One region of the Lentzea sp. NPDC102401 genome, then DNA from elsewhere that is predicted to be linked to it. Evidence: riboswitches for the same ligand, from Rfam matches in the RefSeq annotation. Region 1 holds a riboswitch; the other holds the start of a gene.
What was found. Region 1 has a riboswitch for glycine ahead of gcvP (aminomethyl-transferring glycine dehydrogenase). Riboswitches for the same ligand answer to the same signal wherever they lie in the genome.
Positions count from the first base shown of each region.

Region 2: it holds a riboswitch for glycine, as region 1 does, so the genes downstream of both, gcvT (glycine cleavage system aminomethyltransferase GcvT) here and gcvP (aminomethyl-transferring glycine dehydrogenase) in region 1, are expected to answer to the same signal.

Region 1 covers NZ_JBIWKS010000015.1:124,178-128,416, reverse strand. The annotation lists gene gcvP (aminomethyl-transferring glycine dehydrogenase) at 1-1,873, opposite strand, end outside; glycine riboswitch at 1,923-2,028, opposite strand; glycine riboswitch at 2,032-2,127, opposite strand; gene ACIRG5_RS39545 (Clp protease N-terminal domain-containing protein) at 2,184-3,155, opposite strand; gene ACIRG5_RS39540 (MerR family transcriptional regulator) at 3,256-3,822, opposite strand; gene ACIRG5_RS39535 (bifunctional nuclease family protein) at 4,127-4,239, opposite strand, start outside.
Region 2 covers NZ_JBIWKS010000004.1:236,315-240,553, forward strand. The annotation lists gene glyA (serine hydroxymethyltransferase) at 1-137, opposite strand, end outside; gene gcvT (glycine cleavage system aminomethyltransferase GcvT) at 151-1,245, opposite strand; glycine riboswitch at 1,342-1,433, opposite strand; glycine riboswitch at 1,434-1,524, opposite strand; gene ACIRG5_RS16185 (DUF3817 domain-containing protein) at 1,570-1,872, opposite strand; gene ACIRG5_RS16190 (hypothetical protein) at 1,887-2,240, opposite strand; gene ACIRG5_RS16195 (transcriptional regulator) at 2,463-2,954, opposite strand; gene ACIRG5_RS16200 (hypothetical protein) at 3,119-3,298, opposite strand; gene ACIRG5_RS16205 (CaiB/BaiF CoA transferase family protein) at 3,636-4,239, opposite strand, start outside.

The DNA of each region.
Region 1 (4,239 bases):
CGACGACGACGCGCATGCCGGCCATGACGGCGGACGCGGCGTTGGTGCCGTGCGCGGACGACGGGATCAGGCAGACGTCGCGGTCGGCGTTGCCGTTCGCGCGGTGGTAGGCGCGGATCGCCAGCAGTCCGGCGAACTCACCCTGCGAACCGGCGTTGGGCTGCAACGACACCGCGTCGTAGCCGGTGACCTCGGCGAGCCACTCCTCCAGGTCGGAGACGATCTTCAGCAGACCCCTGGCGTCCTCGGCGGGCGCGAACGGGTGCAGCGTCGAGAACTCCGGCCACGTGATGGACTCCATCTCCGCGGTGGCGTTCAGCTTCATCGTGCAGGAACCGAGCGGGATCATGCTGCGGTCCAGCGCGACGTCCTTGTCGGACAACGCGCGCAGGTAGCGCAGCAGCGCGGTTTCGGAGCGGTGCGCGTGGAAGACCGGGTGCGTCAGGTAGTCCGAGGTGCGGCGCAGGTCGCCCGGGATGCCGTCGGCGGTGTCGGCGTCGATCGCGTCCACATCGGACCCGGTGACACCGAAGGCCTCCCACACGGCGACGATGTGCGCGCGCGTGGTCTTCTCGTCGCAAGCGATTGCCACGACGTCGTCGTCGACCTTGCGCAGGTTGATGCCGGCCTCGCGCGCCTTCTCGACGACGGCGGCGGCCTCACCGGGAACGCGGACCTGGACGGTGTCGAAGAACTCGCCGTGCACGACGTCGAGACCGGCCTCGCACAGGCCCGTGGCGAGCACGGTGGCCAGGCGGTGCACGCGGGTCGCGATCGACCGCAGGCCCTCGGGACCGTGGTAGACGGCGTACATGGACGCGATCACGGCCAGCAGCACCTGCGCGGTGCAGATGTTCGACGTGGCCTTCTCGCGGCGGATGTGCTGCTCACGCGTCTGCAGCGCGAGGCGGTAGGCCAGCGAGCCGTCGGAGTCGACGGAGACACCGACGAGACGGCCGGGCAGCTGACGCTCCAGACCGGACCGGACGGCCATGTACCCGGCGTGCGGGCCGCCGAAGCCGATCGGCACGCCGAAGCGCTGCGTGGTGCCGACGACGACGTCCGCGCCGATCTCGCCCGGCGCGCGCAGCAGCGTCAGCGCCAGCAGGTCGGCGACGACGACGGCCTGCGCGCCGGCGGCGTGGATCTCCTCGATCAACGCGGCCTGGTCGCGCACGACGCCGGAAGCACCGGGGTAGGACAGCAGCACGCCGTAGAAGTCGCCGCCCAGGCCGAGGCCCTCGATGCCCTGCGACAGGTCGGCGACGACGATCTCGATGCCCAGCGGCTCGGCGCGCGTCTCGATGACGGCCAGCGTCTGCGGCAGCGTGTCGGCGTCGATGACGAACTTGTTCGACTTGGAGCGACCGGCGCGACGCACCAGCGTCATCGCCTCGGCGGCGGCGGTCGACTCGTCCAGCATGGACGCGTTCGCGACCGGCAGGCCGGTCAGGTCGCCGACCATGGTCTGGAAGTTCAGCAGCGCCTCGAGACGGCCCTGCGAGATCTCCGGCTGGTACGGCGTGTACGCGGTGTACCAGGCAGGCGACTCGAGAACGTTGCGCAGGATCACGCCCGGCGTCACGGTGTCGTAGTAGCCGAGGCCGATCATCTGCGTCATCGGGCGGTTCTGCGACGCGAGCTCACGCAGTTCCGCGAGCGCCTCGGTCTCGGTGGCCGGGGCGGGCAGGTCCAGCACGAGGTCGCGCTCGTGGATGGACGAAGGCACCGCGTGCTGCGCGAGCTCCTCGAGCGATCCGACGCCGATGACGTCGAGGATGCGCGCGAGTTCGGCGGGGCGCGGACCGACGTGGCGGTCGGCGAACGGGGTGCCGTGCTCGAGAGCTGCGAGCGGAATGCGGTCCTGCGTCATCAAACGCCTCCGGGGGGCTGCGGGCACACGTGTCCTGGTGCCCTCCCCGCTCTGTCCGTACCCCGAAGGGCGCCTGAGAGGTTCACCCACCTGTCAGGATGGGCTTTCACCGTCGGCGGGATCCCCAGAAAAACCTGGTGATCCACTTTCCAGAGGCGTCTCGCTCGGCGGTCCTGGATGCCTGAGAGGTTCCCGGGGAGGGACTTGCTCCTTCGGCGCCGGGCTCGAAACCCGGTCTCTCCCGCCTGAGTTCAGCGACTACCCGAGAAGAATACCCGCAGGCAGCCCCACCAGTCCCCAGGGACGCGACCTACATCTCAGTGCCAAGACCGGACAACGCCCCGGACAGCGGGTCAGAAGGGTCGTCGCGCAGCGCCACGAGCAGGTGCGTGGTGCCCACGACGTCGTCTCCGCGCCGGGCCGCGACGAGCTTCGCGCGTTCCATCGCACGCTCCACCTTGCCACCGCTGACGGGCAACGCGGCCAGGTCGATCCCCGCCTCGCGCAACGCCGCCGCCCCGCCCGACTCGAACTCCGGCTTCAGCCTCCTGCCCGCCACCTTCAACTGGCGGTCGACCGTCACCACCGCCTCCACCAGATCGCGAGACGACACTTCTCGCCTCGCGGCCACGGCCAGCCGTCCGGCCTCGTTGCGCACGACGGTCAGCACCGGCCCGCCAAGTCCCTGGCCGCGCGCGATCCAGCGCATCAGCCAGCGCACGTACCCGCCGCCGGACTCCCCTTCCAGTGCGCCCGCCTTGCGCAGCAACCGCACGGCGGGCGCTTCCTCGATCTCCGCGTAGGGCCGCGCCGCATCCGCTCGCACCGCGGCGGCCGTCGCCTCGACGTCCACTCCGCGCAGCACGAACAGGTCGGCGGCACGTCCGGACCCCTGCTCCAGCAACGCGAGGGAGAGGTGGGTCGTGGTCAGCACGCCGTCGCCGGCCTGGGCGACCGCCGCGAGCAGACACTCCTCCAGCGCACGGCTGACGGGCGGGACGGTCTCGACGACAAGGCGGTCGCAGGCGACGTTCACCAACGCCGTGACGTCCGGATGAGCCTCGGGAACGACGCCACCGTCCTCGTCGGCCCAGTGCTCCGGCCCCCGCGCCATCGCCTGGGCCCGCAGCGACTTCACGCCGAGCTTGCGGCCGGGTCCGATGGTGTCGATCAGCGAGATCAGCAGGTTCTCGGTGCCGAGGAAGCCGAACTCCAGCCGGAGCGCGCGCTGCGCCGCCGCTTCCAGCACCTTCACGACCTGATAGGAGGGGGTGATCGTCATGCCTGAAACGCTAGAGATCGGCGGAGTCTGATCGCTGCCGCCGACCGGCCATCCCACGGCGCCAGTCGGCCACGTTCGCAGTGCCGTTCAGCTGGGCCGGTCAGCCGGTGGCGCGCTCGCGACGCCGGCGGGTCAGCTCGTCCTCGGTCATCGGGGCGATCTCGACGCCGTCCGCACGTTCGGCCGGGAACTCGTGGATCGTGCCGGAGATCTCGCGCATCGCACCGCTGACCGCGATGCCGAACACGCCCTGACCACCCTGCAGCAGATCGACGACCTCTTCGGGCGAGGTGCACTCGTAGACGGTGGTGCCGTCGGAGAACAGCGTGATGCGCGCCAGGTCCTGCACGCCGCGGCGCCGTAGGTGGTCGACCGCGACCCTGATGTTCTGCAAGGAGACACCGGTGTCCAGCAGCCGCTTCACGACCTTGAGCACCAGGATGTCCTTGAAGGAGTACAGCCTCTGGCTCCCGGAGCCGTGCGCCATCCTTATCGTCGGCGCGACCAGCCCGGTCCTTGCCCAGTAGTCGAGCTGCCGGTACGTGATCCCCGCGATCTGACATGCCGCGGGTCCTCGGTAACCGACGAGCTCGTCCGGCAGCGAGGAGTCCGGGAACAGTTCACCCTGCAGCCCGGATTCGGCCCGCAAGGGCGCTTCCTCGACCACGCCTGCCTCCCCTCGGAACGGCCACGAAACTCATGACCGTCAAGCCGCTACGTCAGCTCACGCGAACCAGCGACATCCACTCGAGTTCGACGGTAAGACCGGTCCGAGGGCTGGTCAACGCGACGCGCGGGGAGTTGCGACCCTCAACCTCAAGTGGAGAGTCATACCGTCACCCGAACTGGGACGTTCAGGTGACGTTTAGTGATCGTTTAGCGAATAAAACGACCGTAAGTAGTCCGATTGAGGGACATCCAAACGAACTGACTCACGGCCCATACGAGACGGAGTGCGACACCCGCAAAACTCAGGTGTCCGCGCCTCTGAAGTCTTCTGGAGAGACGGAGTCGAGGAACTCGCGGAACTTCTCCACCTCGTCCTCCTGCTCGTCCGGGATGATGAGGCCCGCCTCGGCCAGCA
Region 2 (4,239 bases), on a different contig from region 1:
TGCAGCACCGAGACGGGCGTGAAGTTCTCCGAGGCGATCATCTCGAGAGTGCCCTGCTGGCGCGCCAACTCGGCCGCAACGGCTTCGGCGACCTCGGGGTCGTACTCCGCGAGGGAAGCGTTGAACTGGTCGGACATCTGGAGAATCTCCCTACTTGGCGCGCTTGTAGAACGGAAGTGCGACGACCTCGACCGGCTGCTTCTTGCCGCGGACGTCGACCAGCAACTGGGTGCCCGGCTCGGCACTGGCCTTGGTCACGTAGGCCATGGCGACGGAGTAGCCGAGGGTCGGGGACAGCGCGCCCGACGTCACCTCGCCCACGACCTCGTCACCGTTGAGCACCGCGTAACCGTGGCGCGGGGCACGGCGCTCGGGGGTCTTCAGTCCGACCAGGACCGAGTCCACCCCGGACTCGGCGACCTTGGCCAGCGCGTCGCGGCCCACGAAGTCGCCGGGCTTGTCGAGCTTCACGACCCGGCCCAGGTTCGCGTTGTACGGCGTCAGCGACGTCGTGAGCTCGTTGCCGTACAAGGGCATTCCGGCTTCGAGACGCAACGTGTCGCGGCAACCGAGACCGCACGGCTTGAGCTCGTGCGCCTCGCCGGCGGACAGCAGCGCGGCCCAGACGGCCGGCGCGTCGGCGGGCGCGACGAAGAGCTCGAAGCCCTCCTCACCCGTGTAGCCCGTGCGCGCGAGCAACGCGTCGACACCGGCCACGGTGGAAGGGTACGAGGCGTAGTACTTGACTGACGCCAGATCCGTCTCGGTCAGGCCGGACAGGATCTCGACCGACTTCGGGCCCTGGATCGCGATCAACGCGTAGTCGGTCGACCTGTCCGTGACGACGGTGTCGAAACCGGCGGCGCGCTCGACGAGGGCCTCGGCGACGACCAGAGCGTTGGAAGCGTTCGCGACGACCATGAACTCCTGGTCGCCCAGGCGGTACGCGATCAGGTCGTCCAGCACGCCGCCGTCGGCCTGGGTGATCATCGTGTAGCGGGCCTTGCCGACGGCCAGCGCGGAGATGTGGCCGACCAGCGCGTGGTCGAGGGCCTCGCCCGCCTGCGGTCCGGTCAGGACGATCTCACCCATGTGCGTGAGGTCGAACAGGCCCGCGGTGGTGCGCACCGCGTGGTGCTCGGCGAGCTCGGACGAGTAGCGCAGCGGCATCCGCCAGCCCGCGAAGTCGGTGAACATCGCGCCGAGCTGCTCGTGCTCGGCGTTCAGAGGCGTGAGGCGGGACATCAGAACGCTCCTCCAGGGTGCGCCGAAGAGCCGGACGCGGCCGGCTGAGGCATCAGAAGAATGACACGGTCCATCGGAGACTCCTCACTAGAGCGAGCCTCCCCCTCTGTCATGAGCCTGAGAGCTTCACCACCGAGGTGGCTTGCACCGTGGGCGAGGCTGCCGAGCAGCCTGCTTTCCAGAGTTGCCTTCGTCGCGCGGTACCTGTGCCTGAGAGATTCCGGGGAGGGATTGCTCCTTCGGCGCCCCTGCTGGAGGGGTCTCTTCCGCGCGACATCGACGGCCGTGTTCAGTTGGTAGCCCCAGACGCTAGCAGGCCAAACGTCACAGCGGCACGCCCTGCGCCGTCTTCTCGACCACCTTGCGCTCCGCCCAGAACGACAGGAACGGGACCGTGCCGGCGAGCAGCACCAGCAGGGTGCCCTTGATCGACCAGCGGAGCTTGAGCGCCAGGTCGACGGAAATCACCAGGTAGATGGCGTAGAGGAAGCCGTGGATCGGGCCGACGACCTTCATCGCGCCGCCCATGTCCGCGGCGTACTTGAGCACCATGGCCACGACCAGGAGCAGCAGGAAGACTCCGACCACGTAAGCCATGACCCTGAACCGGGTCAACGCACCCTTCATCTGCCCGCCTTCGCTCAACGACCGTCCCGCGCGTTGAGGTTCGCGAGCATGCGGTTGTAGGCCGCGAGCTCCGCGTCTTCTTCGTCGTCGAAGTGCTCGACAGGCGCGGGTTTGACGGCGTCAACGGTAGCCATCGGCTTCGGGGCGGCCGCAACCGGCTCGGGTGCGAGATCCGCCTCACGGTTCTGGCGCGCCAAACGACGGAACCGCCACACCATGAAGAGGGGGAAGAGGCCGAAGAGCGGCCACTGGAGCACGTATCCGAGATTCTGGAACGTGCCGCTGGCGGACTCGAAGCGCTGCCACTGCCACCACGCGAGTCCGCAACAGGCGACCAACGCCGCCAGACAGGCGAACGCGATCAGCACTCGTTGGGGGGTAAGGAGGCCGCGCACGACCTCCACACTACTGGGGAGTTGTCCCGGGAGTCCGGGAGCCCTTGCGGGGGCCCCGGGGACTTGGGGAGCCCTTCCGGGGGTCTGGGGGCCGCCCCCGGCGAAAAACACTCCGAAGTCAGCTTTGGCGAGCGCGCTCCGCGAGCGCGCCGCACCGCTGACGTAGGGCTGCCGCCTCCGGCAGCCCGTTCCTACTTACGCCACGCCGTCCCGGCGCTGCCTCTGCAGACGAGCAACGCACCAGGCTGCGGCAGAACCGCGGCGAAGGTGCTGGAGAACCGTCATCGGTCCCAGGCGCCTCCCGAGATCGGCAGGAGACAGGCCGGCCGCGCGGTAGTCGAGCGCGCGCTGGTCCAACGGGCTGATGCCCGCGTCCCACCACTGCTCGGCTTCGGCGACGTCGCCCACCAGCTGCCAGTAGCTCGCCGCGGCGGCGAGCAGTGCCTCGGGTGCCTCCGGCGCCCGCTTGCGCATCGCGGCCACGTAGGCCGGATCCGCCGAGTCGACCTTGACCAAGCCACGCGACCCGCTCCTGCCTCCCCGCTGCACGGGGATGCCTGGCGCCGAGGGGGGAGCCTCCGCGAGCCACGCGTTCTTGATCCGGTTCACCTCCTGCATCTCTGCGTCGTCAGACCGTTCAGCCGCCCACTGCTGCAACAGCTCGTGGACCCCGGAGTCCTCGACCATATGTGCCTCCTCGTCGGTCGGGGATCGGCCATTGCAGCGGAAGGTATTCGGTAGGTCTGACAATCGCCAGACCCTGAATCCCCAGAACACCCGTTACCAGTGCGTGATTGGCCTCATTCCACCCATCCGGCTCAACGCAGACGGCCGAGGATCACCGAACGTCACTAGTTGAGAGGGGTGGCCGTGCCGAAGAGGCTCCTGACGAAGGTGATGATCGACTCCGCGCCGTCCCGCAGCCAGCCGAGAGCCGTCTGGACCGCCGAAGCGGACTCTTCTGGCCGGGTGATCAGGAGGAACAGCACCAGCGCGACGCCCGCCAGCACTAGCACCTTCTTGAGGTTCACAGGTACCTCTCCGTCCGTGTGGTTCACCGGTCAGGCGGCGGACCGCCCGTGTCACCCGTCATGGTCCCTCATTCACCCTTGCGATGAACAACGACCACGCCCAACTCGTCCCAGGATCCACCAGGGACGCACGCCTGCAGGGCGGCCAACGTCACCCGAATGGCGGCTAAAGACAGGCCTCAACAGCGCCGATGTCCTGGGCACGAGGTGAACACGGACTCCCTCGCATCCCACAGCTTGGAAGAGAGACTGTTGCACCGGGGCTCACCCGGATGCCGAACTCACCCCATCACGCACCGTCACGCCTTCGTGGCGCTATTAATGCGCACCCGAGCATTCATCCAATTACTCCAGACCGCCGCAGTTCCATAATTCGGCCGTCCGCCACACCCATGTCGGCAAGCACTTCCCCGGTGTTCACCCCGACGGGAACCGGGGCCGTCGGAACCGCCGCGGGAGTCCGGTCGAACCGAGGTGCCGGCGCCGGGTGCGGAGCACCGGACACGTCCACGAACGCGGCACGCGCCTCGTTGTACGGATGCCGCGCCGCTTCGGCGGGGGTCAGCACCGGAGCCAGGCAGGCATCCGTGTCCCGCGCGAGGTCCGCCCACTCGTCCCGCGGCCGGGTCTTCACCGCCGCCGCGATGCGCTCCCGCAGCTCAGGCCAGTTCGCCGGATCGTTGCGCGAGGGCGCGTCCTCCAGGCCGAGCACGCGCACCAGGTCGGCGTAGAACCGCTCCTCCAGCGCGCCCACCGCCACGTACTGCCCGTCGGCGGCCTCGTAGACGTCGTAGAACGGCACTCCACCGTCGAGCATGTTCTCGCCGCGCCCGCCCGACCACATGCCCGCGGACCGCATCCCGTGCAGGAACGTCGTCAGCAACGCCGCCCCGTCGACCATCGCGGCGTCCACGACCTGGCCGCGTCCGGAGCGCTCCCGT